DNA from 3 places in the Pseudomonas sp. LBUM1674 genome. Region 2 is predicted to be linked to each of the others. Evidence: predicted binding sites of a transcription regulator. Region 2 holds the regulator's gene; each other region holds the start of a gene.
What was found. The regulator FliA, encoded in region 2, starts transcription of late flagellar genes. The targets are predictions, from matches to a motif close to CTAAAGTTTNNNNNNNNNNNGCCGNTAA.
Positions count from the first base shown of each region.

Region 1: a site for FliA is predicted at 3,441-3,468, ahead of flgM (flagellar biosynthesis anti-sigma factor FlgM). Genes of this name have one in related genera too.
Region 3: a site for FliA is predicted at 2,001-2,028, ahead of ACA067_RS26455 (flagellar protein MotY). Genes of this name have one in related genera too.

Region 1 is NZ_CP166779.1:1,334,558-1,339,731, forward strand. It holds gene ACA067_RS06165 (glutamine synthetase family protein) at 1-191, shown strand, start outside; gene ACA067_RS06170 (MFS transporter) at 262-1,644, shown strand; gene ACA067_RS06175 (flagellar brake protein) at 1,723-2,469, opposite strand; gene ACA067_RS06180 (flagella synthesis protein FlgN) at 2,562-3,029, opposite strand; gene flgM (flagellar biosynthesis anti-sigma factor FlgM) at 3,078-3,404, opposite strand; gene flgA (flagellar basal body P-ring formation chaperone FlgA) at 3,586-4,347, opposite strand; gene ACA067_RS06195 (chemotaxis protein CheV) at 4,429-5,174, shown strand, end outside.
Region 2 is NZ_CP166779.1:5,284,212-5,289,385, forward strand. It holds gene ACA067_RS24185 (protein phosphatase CheZ) at 1-310, opposite strand, end outside; gene ACA067_RS24190 (chemotaxis response regulator CheY) at 333-704, opposite strand; gene fliA (RNA polymerase sigma factor FliA) at 871-1,611, opposite strand; gene fleN (flagellar synthesis regulator FleN) at 1,608-2,438, opposite strand; gene flhF (flagellar biosynthesis GTPase FlhF) at 2,555-3,886, opposite strand; gene flhA (flagellar biosynthesis protein FlhA) at 3,898-5,174, opposite strand, start outside.
Region 3 is NZ_CP166779.1:5,749,030-5,754,203, reverse strand. It holds gene ACA067_RS26470 (peroxiredoxin) at 1-6, shown strand, start outside; gene rnt (ribonuclease T) at 214-891, opposite strand; gene pyrC (dihydroorotase) at 888-1,934, opposite strand; gene ACA067_RS26455 (flagellar protein MotY) at 2,094-3,002, shown strand; gene ACA067_RS26450 (argininosuccinate synthase) at 3,132-4,349, shown strand; gene ACA067_RS26445 (hypothetical protein) at 4,511-5,174, opposite strand, start outside.

The sequences.
Region 1 (5,174 bases), 3.1 Mb from region 2:
TGCCGGATAATCTTTCATTGCCTTGTACCTTGCATGCCGCTCTCGAGCGTCTGAGTCGTAGTCAATTGGCGAAGGAACTGTTTGGCGAGGAATTCATCGAAGGCTACATCGCTTCGAAGACCCTGGAATTGACCAGCTTCCTTGATGAAATTACTCCCTGGGAGCGGCGTGTTTTAGCGGCCCAGGCCTGACGATCCGTCGACACCGGGCTATCTTTTCGGATAGTCCGTTACTCACTGCAAGGAGCCGCTCGGAACGCCGATGCGCCAAATCTGGAAACCTTTTCGAGCGCTTTATTTTGCCTCGCTGATGATGTTGATCGGCTCGGGCTTGTTGAGTACTTACCTGGCCTTGCGCCTGGCTGCCGATCATGTCGACAGCCTGTGGGTCGGTGCGTTGATGGCGGCCAACTATTTCGGCCTGGTGCTGGGTGGCAAGATCGGCCATCGGCTGATTGCCCGGGTCGGGCATATTCGAGCCTATTCGGCGTGTGCCGGGATCGTCGGTGCGGCGGTGCTCGGCCATGGTCTGGTGGACTGGCTGCCCGCGTGGCTGTTTCTGCGGGTCATCGTCGGCCTTGGCATGATGTGCCAGTACATGGTCATCGAAAGCTGGCTCAACGAGCAGGCGGAAGCCAAGCAGCGGGGCATCGTGTTCAGCGGCTACATGATCGCGTCATACCTGGGATTGGTGTTGGGCCAGCTGATTCTGGTCATGCACCCGGGGCTGGGTCTGGAACTGCTGATGCTGGTCGCCCTGTGCTTCGCTCTGTGCCTGGTGCCGGTGGCCCTGACCCAGCGGATTCACCCGGCGGCATTGCACCCGGCGCCGATGGAGCCACGGTTCTTCATCAAGCGCGTGCCGCAATCGTTGAGCACGGTGCTGGGGGCGGGGTTGATCGTCGGTTCGTTCTACGGTCTGGCGCCGCTGTACGCCTCGCAGCAAGGCTTGTCCACGGAGCAAGTCGGTTTGTTCATGGGGAGCTGCATTTTCGCCGGCCTGCTGGTGCAGTGGCCGCTGGGTTGGCTATCCGATCGTTATGACCGAGCGCTGTTGATCCGCTGTTTTGCCTTCAGCCTGGCACTGGCTGCCTTGCCGCTGGCAATCATGAAGCAGGTGCCGCTGGAGGTATTGTTCATCGCCGGTTTCCTCTGCTCGTTGGTGCAGTTCTGCCTGTATCCGTTGGCGGTGGCGTTCTCCAATGACCATGTCGAGGGCGATCGTCGGGTGTCCCTGACGGCAATGCTGCTGGTGACCTATGGCGTCGGCGCCAGTATCGGGCCGCTGGTGGCAGGGGTGCTGATGAAGCTGTTCGGCAGCCAGATGCTGTATGCCTTCTTCAGTTTCTTCGCGTTGGTGCTGGTCTGGCGTATTCGCCCGAAAGCGGTCACCAATCTGCACCAGGTGGACGATGCGCCGCTGCATCACGTCGCCATGCCGGACAGTATGTCGAGTTCACCGCTGGTGGCTTGCCTTGATCCACGGGTCGATGAGCAGGTGGTGCAGGAGCAGATGCATAACCCGATCGAGCCCGAGCCGGACCCCGCACCCGAAACGGAGACAGAAACGGAGACAGAAACCGATTCGTCCTCGGACGACACTGACCTGGGGCGCGAGCAAAGCTTTACCGAGGCCAGGCCTTAACAACGGATCCTTGATATCCGAGGATAAAAAACGGGCAGTCACCGCAAGGGGCTGCCCGTTTTTTATTGGAGCGTTGTCTCAGAAATCGTCTTTGTCGAAGCGCCGCGCTTCGCGCTGAAGCTGATAGACGAACCGCTCGACCTGTCGCTGTACCAATCCGCTCATGTTGTGAAAGCGTACGCCGGCGAAAGTGGTGGAGATTTTTTCTTCGAAGTGCAGGTACCGCAGCTCGACCGGTGCCGTCATTTTGCCAAAGGGCAGGGCGGCGGCGAAGCGGTCGTAAACCTGGCCCAGCTGCAGCCTGCTGCTAATGTCGCCTTCGAAGCGCAACTTGCAACCGGTGGCGGAAATGTCCAGCAATTTGCCGCTGATCGGCGCCTTGAACTTTTCGCCGTCCAGATCGATGTTGACCAATTGTGCCAGCTTCAACGCTGCGCGAAAGGCATTGCGGCGCTGGTGATAAACCACTTGATCGGGCAGGGGGCCGCGGTAGCAGCGAGTATCGACGGACTCGTCGATGGTCAGTGGGCCGTTGCTGTCCCAGGCAATGCGCACGCCGTCGTGGAAGCCTTCGACCTTGAACGGTTCGCCAGCCAGCAAAAAGCGCTCGCCATCGCGGGGAATCATTTCATCCAGAGCGATCGTCTTACGTTTACGGTCGATGTCCACCAGATAGCTCTGGAAGCGCTGGCTGCGCTCGTGGAACGTGATGATCAGCGGATCATGACTTTCTTGCAGCTGGCGCAGGTTGCCGGAGATCTCCAGAGGCGTGGTAAGCACCTTGGGTGGCTGCGGAGCATCTTCCGCATATAAGGCATTGGACACGGTTCATCAATCTCCGGACAAAATATGACTGCGGCTGGCCAGTATTTTGCCAGCATGTTTCGCGTCTAGATAGGGCGTACTCATCAGCAGGCTCAGGCCTGACTGAGCGGGCGCGGCTTCACAAGCGTGGAGAATGATCCGCTGGCGTTGTAGAGCGCTGGCGGCTCGCCGCCGGTGAGAATTTTCAGCTGGGTGGCCGTGGCGGCCTGCTGTCTCACAATCGACTGGCCATTGATGAGGTTGGCGGCCTGGCATTGGGCCAGAAGGTCGGTCAGCACATCGCTTTGTGCCAGCAACTGTTCACCCACGCTCGATTGGCTGGCCAGTTGCTCAAGGCCCTGGCGATTGGTGGGCAGGTTGAGACTGGCGAGGATTTCACTGCGCTTGCGGCCATGCTGTTCGAGCAGAACGATCAATGCCTGTTTCTGCGCCAGAATCTCTTCGAGCAGCGGCATGTCGCGACCGTGCAAGGCGATGGATTCGGTTTGCAGTAGCTGCAGCAAGTGTTGTGCGGGAGCAAAGTCGTCGGTGATCAATTGCAGCAGATGAGTGTCGTGCATGGCTGGCCTTGGGTTTTAAGCGTCCAAAAGCCTGGCGCGGGCCGTGGCCTAGCGCTGGGCTTCGAAGTTGAGCAGTTTGCTGGCGACACGGTTGCTGTCGACTTTGTAGCTGCCATCGGCAATCGCTGCTTTCAACTCGGCCACCCGGGCTTTGTCGACGGCAGGCTGATCGCGCAACGTGTCAGTGACCTTCTGCAACTGTTGAGCCTCATTGCTGATGTGTACCGATTCCCCGCTTTTGACGGTACTGGCCTGTTCGGCCGGGGTGCTCTGCGGCGCGGATTTGCCGGCGTCGGCGGTTTCCCTGGCAGCGCCGGTACGGGTACTGCCCGTCGGTGGCGAGGAGCTGTTCAATCGGTTGAAATCGATGACCATGATAAAAACCCTCTGGGTATTTGGACGCTTGCCATGTTTTCGGCCATACCCGGGAAAACTTTAGGCTCATCTCTCAATGAGCTTGCGCGCGTCAGCGCTTGCCCTGCATGGAGCACAGTTTAGGGAACAGTCGGATGGTGCGCCACCTGTTCACCCACACAGAGCCCACCCAAAGGGAATCCTACATGGCCACTTCCACCTGGCCAGGCGCGATGACTTGCGCCTTGATGACCCGTTGGGAGTTGAGGTTTTTCACTCGAATCTGTTCACGCATACCGCCGTTGGACAGTGCTTCACCCGGCATGCGCACGGTGAGCGTACCACTGCGGGCAATAATCACCACCTGGTCGCCCTTGCTGATGACTTCAGCCTGTTCCAGATGCACCAGGGTAATGACCTGGTCAGCGACCATGGGGCGGGTCAGTTTCTGCCCGATCGCCTGGTCGAGCGAGGTCAGGTAACCCTGGTTGATCAGACTGATGTCACGCTCACGCAAGGTCACGTCCTCGGGCTCGACAATACCCGCGCGGCGCAGGGGGCGGGTGGTGGTCACGATGTCGCGAAACAGGCGTACTTGAGCGGGCACGAAGACTGTCCAGGGGGAGGCGCCCTCGCAGCGAACCTTGACCGTGACCCGACCCAGCGGCTTGGCCGGGCTCTCCAGGGTGGCTGTCAATTCCTTGTCGCACATTGGCATGCGCAGTCGCGGGTCAAGCGGATTGACCTGGATCTCGTAACGGCCTTCCGTTTGGCTGCTCGCCAGATAGTCTTCCACGGTGAATTCAAGAAAGCCCTGAGTGACGCCGATAAGCATGTCAGGCAAGGTAACCGTGTCAGCAATGGCAGGGCTGCCGGCGTTGAACAGGCACACGGCCGCCAGCACGCGGCACCATTGGCGGCAGTTGGAGGTCAGGCGTCGGAAAAATGTCGGGTCTGGGTTCATAAGGGTTAAAAAGCAAGCGCCGTGCCGTTTAGTGATGAAGGTGCGTCGCAACACACTTGGCGTTGGTGTAGGAGTCTGGGCATGGCTGGTGTAATGGATTCGGTAAACCAGCGCACGCAACTGGTTGGGCAGAATCGCCTTGAGCTGTTGTTGTTCCGTCTCGACGGCCAGCAGCTGTATGGGATCAACGTATTCAAGGTTCGGGAGGTGCTGCAATGCCCCAAGCTGACCCTGATGCCCAAGTCCAATCCTGTGGTGTGCGGTGTGGCGAGTATTCGTGGGGCGACTATTCCGATTCTCGATCTGGCGATGGCGACCGGTTCCGGTCGGTTGCGTGATCAAAGCAATCCCTTCGTGATCATCACGGAGTACAACACCAAGACCCAGGGTTTCCTGGTGCGCTCGGTGGAACGCATTGTCAACATGAACTGGGAGGAGATCCATCCGCCGCCCAAGGGCACGGGACGCGATCATTACCTGACGGCGGTGACCCGGGTCGACAATCAGCTGGTCGAAATCATCGACGTCGAGAAGGTGCTGGCGGAAGTGGCGCCGACACCGGAAGCGATTTCCGTCGGCGTGGTGGATGTCGACACCCGGCACAAGGCGTTGTCCTTGCGCGTGTTGACGGTCGACGACTCGTCGGTGGCGCGCAAGCAGGTCTCGCGTTGCCTGCAAACGGTCGGTGTCGAAGTGGTGGCGTTGAACGACGGCCGGCAAGCGCTGGATTACCTGCGCAAGTTGGTCGAGGAGGGCAAGAAGCCGGATGAAGAGTTCCTGATGATGATTTCCGACATCGAGATGCCGGAAATGGACGGGTACACCCT
Region 2 (5,174 bases):
TGGTGCGGTTGGCCGCGGCCTCGGTCAGCCTGACCACATAGCCCAGGCGCTCGGTGGCGTCTGTGATCTGGGACACTTCCTCGGCTTGTGGCATGTGCGGGTCAATCTGGAAATTGACGATCGCGCTGTGCAACTCGCGGGTGAGCTTGCCCACTTCCTGATACAGGCCGCGGTCACGGGTCTGGTTGAGCTCATGGATCAGTTGCACCGCGTCGCCGAACTTGCCTTTTTCAAGGCTTGCGACCAGTTCGACCGCGTGTTTTTTCAGGGTCGACTCGAAATCACCCTGTGAAGATTCTTTATGCTCCATAGCTTCCCCGTGGCGCAGTTGCTCAACCAATGCGTTCGAAAATCTTCTCGATTTTTTCTTTCAACGCCTGGGCCGTGAAGGGCTTGACCACATAGCCGTTAACACCGGCCTGGGCTGCTTCGATGATCTGCTCGCGCTTGGCTTCAGCGGTCACCATCAGCACCGGCAGGTGCTTGAGCTTTTCATTGGCACGCACGTGGCGCAGCAGATCGATGCCGGTCATGCCAGGCATGTTCCAGTCGGTGACCAGAAAGTCGATGCTGCCGCTGTTGAGCATCGGAATGGCCGTGGTGCCATCATCCGCCTCGACCGTGTTGGTGAACCCAAGGTCACGCAACAGGTTTTTGATGATCCGCCGCATCGTTGAGAAGTCATCAACGATGAGGATTTTCATGTTCTTGTCCAATTCGACCTCCAAGCAGTCTTAAACGCGCCCAGCACCTGGACGCGCCATTTCAATCAATCCGGCGATACACTCGATGACTGTCTGGAACACAACGGATCGAGACCGGCGCGGTTCAACCCACACCAGCCACGTTCGCAGTGTCCCCACACTGCCTTCAGCGCGCTCGCCACTCCCCCAAACGCCCCCGCAAACGGGCCGCGCACTGGCTGTGCAACTGGCTGACCCGGGACTCGCTGACCCCCAGGACCTCGCCGATTTCCTTGAGATTCAGCTCTTCGTCGTAGTACAGCGCCAACACCAGTCGCTCACGCTCAGGCAAATTGGCAATCGCGTCCGCCAGCGCCGCCTGGAAGCGTTCGTCTTCCAGATCGCGCGACGGCTCCGGATGTGCACTGGCGCCATCCTCGTGCAGCCCTTCGTGTTCGCCGTCCTGCAACAGATCGTCGAAACTGAATAAGCGGCTGCCCAGGGTGTCGTTCAAAATCCCGTAATAATCGTCGAGACTCAATTGGAGTTCGGCCGCAACTTCGTGATCTTTAGCGTCGCGACCGGTTTTAGCTTCAATCGAGCGAATCGCGTCGCTGACCATGCGGGTATTGCGGTGGACCGAACGTGGCGCCCAGTCCCCCTTGCGCACCTCATCGAGCATCGCGCCGCGGATTCGAATGCCCGCGTACGTCTCGAAGCTGGCGCCTTTGCTGGCGTCATATTTGGTCGACACTTCCAACAGGCCGATCATCCCGGCCTGGATCAGGTCTTCGACCTGGACACTGGCCGGCAGACGCGCCAGCAAGTGGTAAGCAATGCGTTTGACCAGTGGCGCGTAACGCTCGATCAGCTCGTACTGCGCGTCACGTGCCGACTGCTTGTAAAAGTTGTAGCCACTGGCTGTCATAGCACCGGTCCTGCGGATTGTTGCACCAGGCGTTCGACAAAAAACTCCAGGTGCCCGCGGGGGTTGGCCGGCAGCGGCCAGGTATCGACCTTCTGTGCAATGGCCTTGAAGGCCAGGGAGCACTTGGATCGCGGGAAGGCCTCATAGACGGCGCGCTGCTTCTGCACCGCCTTGCGCACGCATTCGTCATACGGCACGGCGCCGACGTATTGCAAGGCGACGTCGAGGAAGCGATCCGTGACCTTGGTCAACTTGGCGAACAGGTTGCGACCTTCCTGCGGGCTCTGGGCCATGTTGGCCAGGACGCGGAAGCGGTTCATGCCGTAATCGCGATTGAGCAACTTGATCAGCGCGTAGGCGTCCGTGATCGAGGTCGGTTCGTCGCAGACCACCAGCAACACTTCCTGCGCTGCGCGAACGAAACTGACGACCGACTCACCAATGCCCGCCGCGGTGTCGATCACCAATACGTCGAGGTTATCGCCGATATCGCTGAAGGCCTGGATCAGGCCGGCATGTTGCGCAGGGCTCAGATGAACCATGCTCTGCGTGCCGGACGCGGCCGGGACGATACGAATGCCGCCGGGGCCTTGCAACAGAACGTCGCGCAGCTCGCAGCGGCCTTCGATCACGTCGGCCAGGGTCCGTTTGGGTGTCAGTCCCAGCAGGACGTCGACATTCGCCAGCCCCAGATCGGCGTCCAGCAGCATGACGCGCCGGCCGAGCTCCGCTAGAGCCAGGGACAAGTTCACTGACACGTTAGTTTTCCCGACGCCACCTTTGCCGCCGGTCACCGCGATCACCTGTACGGGATGCATGCTGCCCATGTTATTTCTTTACCTTGTCTTGCATAGACGGAGGCCACATTACTGGCTGCGCGTTCACCAACTGAACAATGCATGGCAGGCCATCGATGTAGGTACAAAAACTATTCATTAATACCTCAGCCGACCTGCTTGGTCGGACTGTGATAAATATCAGCGAACATATCAGCCATGGCTTCTTCGCTGGGTTCTTCCTGCATTTGCACGCTTACTGCACGGCTGACCAGCTGATGACGACGCGGCAGATGCAAATCATCCGGAATCCGCGGGCCATCGGTCAGGTAAGCCACTGGCAAATCATGGCTGATGGCCAGGCTCAACACCTCGCCCAGACTGGCCGTTTCATCCAGTTTAGTCAGGATGCAGCCCGCGAGCCCGCAGCGCCTGTAACTGTGATAAGCGGCCGTCAGCACCTGTTTCTGGCTGGTGGTTGCCAGGACCAGATAATTTTTTGACCGGATGCCACGCACGGCCAGGCTTTCGAGCTGCATGCGCAGTGCCGGATCGCTGGCCTGCAGGCCGGCGGTATCGATCAGCACCACCCGCTTGCGCAGCAAGGGATCGAGTGCCTGCACCAACGATTGCCCCGGGTCGACGTGCGTCACCGGCACATTGAGGATGCGGCCGAGGGTCTTGAGCTGTTCCTGGGCACCGATCCGGTAGCTGTCCATGCTCACCAGCGCGATATGCTGCGCGCCGTACTTGAGCACGTAACGGGCCGCGAGTTTGGCCAGGGTGGTGGTCTTGCCCATGCCCGCAGGGCCGACCATGGCTATCACACCGCCCTCTTCCAACGGCTCGATGTCCGGTGTGGTGATCATCCGCGCCAGGTGTGCCAGCAACATGCGCCAGGCCTGACGGGGTTCTTCGATGTCGGTAATCATCGCCAGCAGATCGCGGGACAACGGACCGGACAGGCCGATGCGTTGCATGCGCCGCCAGAGGTTGGCCTGGGCCGGACGGCTGCCTTGCAGCTGGTTCCAGGCCAGGGAGCCGAGTTGCACTTCCATCAGTTCGCGCAGGCTGTTGAGCTCGAAACGCATCGAGTCGAAGGCACGCGGGTCGACGCCCCCTGCTGCCGCCGCGGCAGGCGCTGGCTCAGGACGCACTGGCTCGGCGTAAGTCGGCTCGACCAGCGGCTCGGCGGCGGTCAACGGCAGGCCGGCGAACAACTGGCGATTGGTGCCCTTGTCGCTCTCGCCTTCGCTGCGCAGGCTCAGTTCGGCCTGGGCGGTGACGATCCGCGACTGGGTCTTGCGCAGTTCGTCTTCGAGCTCCATGTTCGGTACACGCGGCGCCAGCGCCGACAGCTTGTAATCCAGGGCTGCCGTCAGCTCGACACCACCGGCGATCCGGCGGTTGCCAATGATGGCGGCATCGGCGCCCAGCTCATCACGAACCAGCTTCATGGCCTGACGCATATCGGCGGCGAAAAAACGCTTAACTTGCATGAACCCTTACCTCAGCCGTTGGGCCCTACTGTCGCAACGATGGTCACTTGCTTGTTGTCAGGGATTTCCTGGTACGCCAACACATGCAAACCCGGGACTGCGAGCCTGCCGAATCGCGACAGCATCGCGCGAACCGGACCGGCTACCAGCAGAATCACCGGTTGACCTTGCATTTCCTGACGCTGCGCCGCCTCGATCAACGAACGCTGCAGCTTTTCAGCCATGCTTGGCTCCAGCAGAACACCCTCTTCCGAGCCTTGCCCCGCCTTCTGCAGACTATTGAGCAATATTTGTTCCAACCTTGGCTCCAGCGTGATCACTGGCAGCTCGGAGTCAGTGCCTACAATGCTTTGGACGATTGCGCGGGAGACGCCAACGCGTACGGCAGCCACCAGCGCGGCGGTATCTTGACTCTTGGCCGCGTTGTTCGCGATGGCCTCGGCAATGCTGCGAATGTCCCGCACCGGCACCTGTTCGGCCAGCAAGGCCTGCAAGACCTTGAGCAGCTGCGACAGCGAGACCACGCCCGGCACCAGCTCTTCAGCGAGTTTTGGCGAGCTTTTAGCCAGCAATTGCATGAGTTGCTGCACTTCTTCGTGGCCGATCAGCTCACTGGAGTGCTTGTACAGAATCTGGTTCAAATGGGTTGCCACTACGGTACTGGCATCGACCACGGTATAACCGAGGGACTGGGCCTGGGCCCGCTGGCTGACTTCGATCCAGACCGCTTCCAGACCGAAAGCCGGATCTTTGGCGTTTATGCCGTTCAACGTACCGTAGACCTGCCCCGGGTTGATCGCCAGTTCCCGGTCCGGGTAAATCTCCGCTTCGGCCAGGATCACGCCCATCAGGGTCAGGCGATAGGCGCTCGGCGCCAGGTCGAGGTTGTCACGGATGTGCACCGTCGGCATCAGAAAGCCCAGGTCCTGGGACAGCTTCTTGCGCACGCCCTTGATCCGCGCCAGCAACTGACCACCCTGGTTGCGATCCACCAGCGGAATCAGGCGGTAGCCAACCTCCAGGCCGATCATGTCGATCGGGGTGACGTCATCCCAGCCCAGCTCCTTGGTTTCCTGGGCGCGGGCTGGCGATGGCAGCAGCTCCTGCTGACGCTGCACCTCTTGCAGGGCCTGAACCTTGACGGTGTTCTGCTTTTTCCAGAACAGGTAGGCGCCGCCAGCCGCCAGGGCCGCCATGCTGAGAAAGGAGAAGTGCGGCATACCCGGCACCAGGCCCATCACCGCCATCAAACCCGCCGCCACCGCCAATGCTTTCGGCGAGGCGAACA
Region 3 (5,174 bases), 460 kb from region 2:
CTGTAAGGCATGTTCGAGGCATAAAAAAACCGGCCCTGGAGGCCGGTTTTTTTATGGGCTGGATACTTGCCGCACAGCTGACTCCTGTAGGAGCTGGCTTGTCGGATCGCCGCATCGCAGCGAAGGGGTCCTTCCATACACAGTAATTCTGTGGTGTGGCGACAGACGCCTTCGCTGGCAAGCCAGCTCCTACAGTTGAACCTGCAATTGCAGTCAGTCGTTGAAGTCTTCCCAGCCGCCCATTTGCTTCCAGCGATTGACGATGCCGCAGAACAGCTCGGCCGTCTTCTCGGTGTCATAACGAGCCGAGTGGGCCTCGCGACCGTCGAAGTCGATATCGGCGGCCTGGCAGGCCTTGGCCAGTACCGTTTGACCGTAAGCCAGGCCTGCAAGGGTGGCGGTATCGAAGCTGGAGAACGGATGAAACGGGTTGCGCTTCATGTCCAGGCGCGCGACAGCCGCGTTAAGGAACCCCAGGTCAAAACTGCTGTTGTGCCCGACCAGAATCGCCCGCTTGCAACCGTTGGCCTTCAGGGCCTTGCGGATGCCGCGGAAGATATCGGTCAGTGCCGCTTCTTCACTCACGGCCATGCGCAGCGGGTGATCGAGCTTGATCCCGGTGAATTCCAGGGCGGCGGCTTCGATGTTCGCGCCTTCAAACGGCTCGACACGGAAGAAGTAAGTGTGATCGGGATATACAAACCCCTTTTCATCCATGCTGATGGTGGTTGCGGCAATTTCCAGCAAGGCGTCAGTGGCAGAGTTGAAACCCCCGGTTTCAACGTCGACAACAACGGGCAGGTATCCACGGAAGCGCTCAGCCATCGGGTGGCGCGAACCACCTCCGCCGCCTTGACCGTCCTGTTCGTCGTCGAAATGGTCTTCACTCACGCGTGTTCCTCCAGCAGGCGCCAGCGCAGTTTTTCACCGGCGCGCAGCGGGATTACAGTCAGCTCGCCAAAGGGCAGGCTGGTCGGTGCGGTCCACTCTTCGCGGACCAGGGTGATGCGATCGGTGTTCACCGGCAGGCCGTAGAAACGCGGGCCGTTCAGGCTGGCAAAGGCTTCGAGTTTATCCAGCGCGTTACGCTGTTCGAAGGCTTCGGCGTACATCTCGATCGCGGCATAAGCGGTGTAGCAACCGGCACAGCCGCACGCGGCTTCCTTGGCGTGCTGGGCATGGGGCGCCGAGTCGGTGCCGAGGAAGAACTTGTCGCTGCCGCTGGTGGCGGCGTCGAGCAGCGCTTCCTGGTGCGTATTGCGCTTGAGAATCGGCAGGCAGTAGAAGTGCGGCCGAATCCCGCCCACCAACATATGGTTACGGTTGTACAGCAGGTGATGCGCGGTGATGGTCGCGCCGACGTTGGCCGAGGCCTCGTTGACGAACTGCACGGCGTCCGCGGTGGTGATGTGTTCGAACACCACCTTGAGCGTCGGGAAACGCTCGACCACACGACGCATGTGCTCATCGATGAAGATTTTTTCGCGATCGAACACGTCGACATCGCCACGGGTGACTTCACCGTGGACCAGCAGGGGCATCCCGACTTCGGCCATGGCCTCGAGTGCAGGGAAGATCTTGTCGATGCTGGTGACGCCAGAGTCCGAATTGGTGGTCGCGCCGGCCGGGTACAGCTTGGCGGCGTGAATGAAACCGCTGGCCTTGGCCTCGCGAATTTCTTCGGGTTGGGTACGGTCGGTCAGGTACAGCACCATCAATGGTTCGAAACGACTGCCGGCCGGGCGTGCAGCGAGAATCCGCTGGCGATAGCTGTCGGCTTCAGCGGCGTTGCGCACCGGAGGTACCAGGTTGGGCATGATGATGGCGCGACCAAAGGTGCGCGCGACATCCGCAACGGTATTGGTCAACACGGCACCATCGCGAAGATGAATATGCCAGTCGTCGGGACGCAGCAGGGTCAGGCGGTCGGACATGAGGGGATTCCAGGCGGGTCAAACTCTGGGGAATGCTACCGGAAAAGACTCTTCCAGGCACTCGCTATCAAGTTTTGCGGAAAGCTTCCGATATCCGACAGGTATGCCGTGAACCTATGTGTGTCGGTCTTTTTGTTGCACAAGCCAGTGGAGCCTCCCGTGCGCCAGCGTTATTTAGCCTTGCTCAGTGTGTTTGCCAGCCTTCCTGCGATGGCGCTCACGTTCCAGACTCGCCTGGAGAGCATCGAGTGGACGGTCGAAGGTGACCCGTTCGAATGCCGCCTGACTCAGCCGATCACCGATTTTGGCTCGGGTGAGTTCGTGCGCCGCGCCGGTGAGCAGGCGACGTTTCGTCTGAAAGCTTATAACGCGATGATCGGCGGCGGTTCGGCGACCTTGCTGGCGGCTGCGGCGCCATGGCAGCCGGGGCGCGGCGACATCAACCTCGGTGCCGTGCGAATCGGTAGTGGCAATGTGCTGTTCAACAGCTCGCACATACAGGCCGGGCGCTTGATCAGTGGCTTGATGGACGGCCGCAGTCCAGTGGTGCGGCAATATTCGGGCGATGGCCGGGTATCGGAAGTGCGTCTGTTGCCGGTCAAGTTCAGCAAGGCCTTCAACGAATACCAGGGCTGTGTGGCGAAGCTGCTGCCGAAGAGTTTCGAGCAGGTCAGACAATCCCGGATCGGCTTCCCCGGCGAAGGCATCGATCTCGACGCGCAGGCCAAGGCGCAATTGCAAATGATGCTGGAGTTCATGAAGGCCGACCCGACGGTCAATCACATCGAGCTCGATGGTCACTCCGACAACAGCGGCAACCGCCTGACCAACCGGGACCTGTCGCGGCGCCGGGCCCTGGCGGTCATGGAGTTCTTCAAGGCCAACGGTGTTCAGGCGTCGCAGATCATCCTGCGCTTCCACGGTGAACGTTATCCGTTGGCGCCCAACACCACTGCCGCCAACCGGGCGAAGAACCGTCGGGTCAATGTGCATCTCGCGCGGGTGGCGCCGACCGAAAAGCCGACCCCTCGCGCCACGGCGACGGCGAGCGCGGCATCGACGTCCTGAACGCGCTGTAATCGTCGCTCGCTTGACATAATCTGTCGCTTCGTCGTCATAAGCTGTCGCGCCTCTGTAAATTATTCTGCATGACCGGTAGACTTGACGGCTTTCCGTAGAACCCCGTGGAGTGATGGCATGGCGGACGTAAACAAGGTCGTTCTGGCGTATTCCGGCGGCCTGGACACTTCGGTGATCCTCAAGTGGCTGCAGGATACTTATAACTGTGAAGTCGTGACCTTCACCGCTGACCTGGGTCAGGGCGAAGAGGTCGAACCGGCCCGCGCCAAGGCTCAGGCCATGGGCGTAAAAGAAATCTACATCGACGATCTGCGCGAAGAATTCGTGCGTGATTTCGTGTTCCCGATGTTCCGCGCCAACACCGTTTATGAAGGCGAGTACCTGCTGGGTACTTCCATCGCTCGTCCGTTGATCGCCAAGCGCCTGATCGAAATCGCCAACGAAACCGGTGCTGACGCCATTTCCCACGGCGCGACCGGCAAGGGTAACGACCAGGTGCGTTTCGAACTGGGTGCCTATGCTTTGAAGCCAGGCGTGAAGGTCATCGCTCCGTGGCGTGAATGGGACCTGCTGTCCCGTGAAAAGCTGATGGATTACGCTGAAAAGCACAACATCCCGATCGAGCGTCACGGCAAGAAAAAATCCCCGTACTCGATGGATGCCAACCTGCTGCACATCTCCTATGAAGGCGGCGTGCTGGAAGACACCTGGACCGAGCACGAAGAAGACATGTGGAAATGGACCGTCTCCCCGGAGAAGGCTCCTGACAAGGCGCAGTACCTGGAACTGACCTACCGCAACGGCGATATCGTGGCGCTGGACGGTGTCGAAATGACCCCGGCCACCGTGCTGGCGACCCTGAACCGTATCGGTGGCGAACACGGTATCGGCCGTCTCGACATCGTCGAGAACCGTTACGTGGGCATGAAGTCCCGTGGCTGCTACGAAACCCCTGGCGGCACCATCATGCTGCGCGCCCACCGTGCGATCGAATCGATCACTCTGGACCGCGAAGTGGCTCACCTCAAGGATGAGCTGATGCCGAAATACGCCAGCCTGATCTACACCGGTTACTGGTGGAGCCCTGAGCGTCTGATGCTGCAACAGATGATCGATGCTTCCCAGGCTCATGTGAACGGCGTCGTGCGCCTGAAGCTGTACAAAGGCAACGTGATTGTCACTGGCCGCAAGTCCGACGAATCGCTGTTCGATGCCAACATCGCGACCTTCGAGGAGGATGGCGGCGCCTACAACCAGGCCGATGCGGCGGGCTTCATCAAGCTCAACGCCTTGCGCATGCGTATTGCGGCGAACAAAGGCCGCAAGCTGTTCTGAGAGGTCAGATAGCGTAGTGCGACGAGCGTAATTGAATCTGTGGCCTTGTCTTTGACAAGGCCACAGATCTGAATGGGGGATGTTCTGCCTGACAGTGCGTTGCCGCGTGCTGATGACTTTCCTGTCTGCCTCTACCTGGTCTTCAATCGCTATTGACTTTCCTACGTCAATGGATGCGTTTGATCGATGACCGTCACGTCATTTGAATTCAAATTGTAAGCAACATAGAGCGATGCACCACTGTGTTTCTTTGTGTTTTTTGCATGTTTGAATAGGCTCTCCTTCAGTAGCCTCTGTGATTCAGTGCAGGTGACGAACACGATTGCATACGCACCTTTTCCCTGATCTTGTTGAATATTTTTCAGCGAGGCACCCATCTCGATTTTTTGGCTCATCCCGCGTACATCGATGATGTACAGGTCTTTGAGTCGCTCCGGCAGGCAGACGTAGTGTTCCGGCGCGGTCTGTAGATCCGTCCCGGGTGGGTCCTGTGCGTAACCGGGAGGGGGAGTGGATCCGCGATCAATCGTCGATTGGCTTCGGGTCGGTTTTTTGTGTGTCAACCTGGGTTCACTCTTTCCCGGGCGCCCGGCCTTGTTCATCGCTTTTATGAAGTGCTCGCCTTTTTCAAAATCGGAAGGTGCGTAAAGCGATCGATAGTTGAAGTTGAGTGTGGCAAAGAAAAGGAAGAGCAGATAAAAAGGAAAGCTGATCAAGAACCAGACGTAGATGTTTCTGTCTTCATCATCAAGGAAGGGCAGGGAGACCGCTGCTGAAGTTTCAGACAGGGTTGCGAATATCGCGATGAGTGTCAGGGGATTGGTG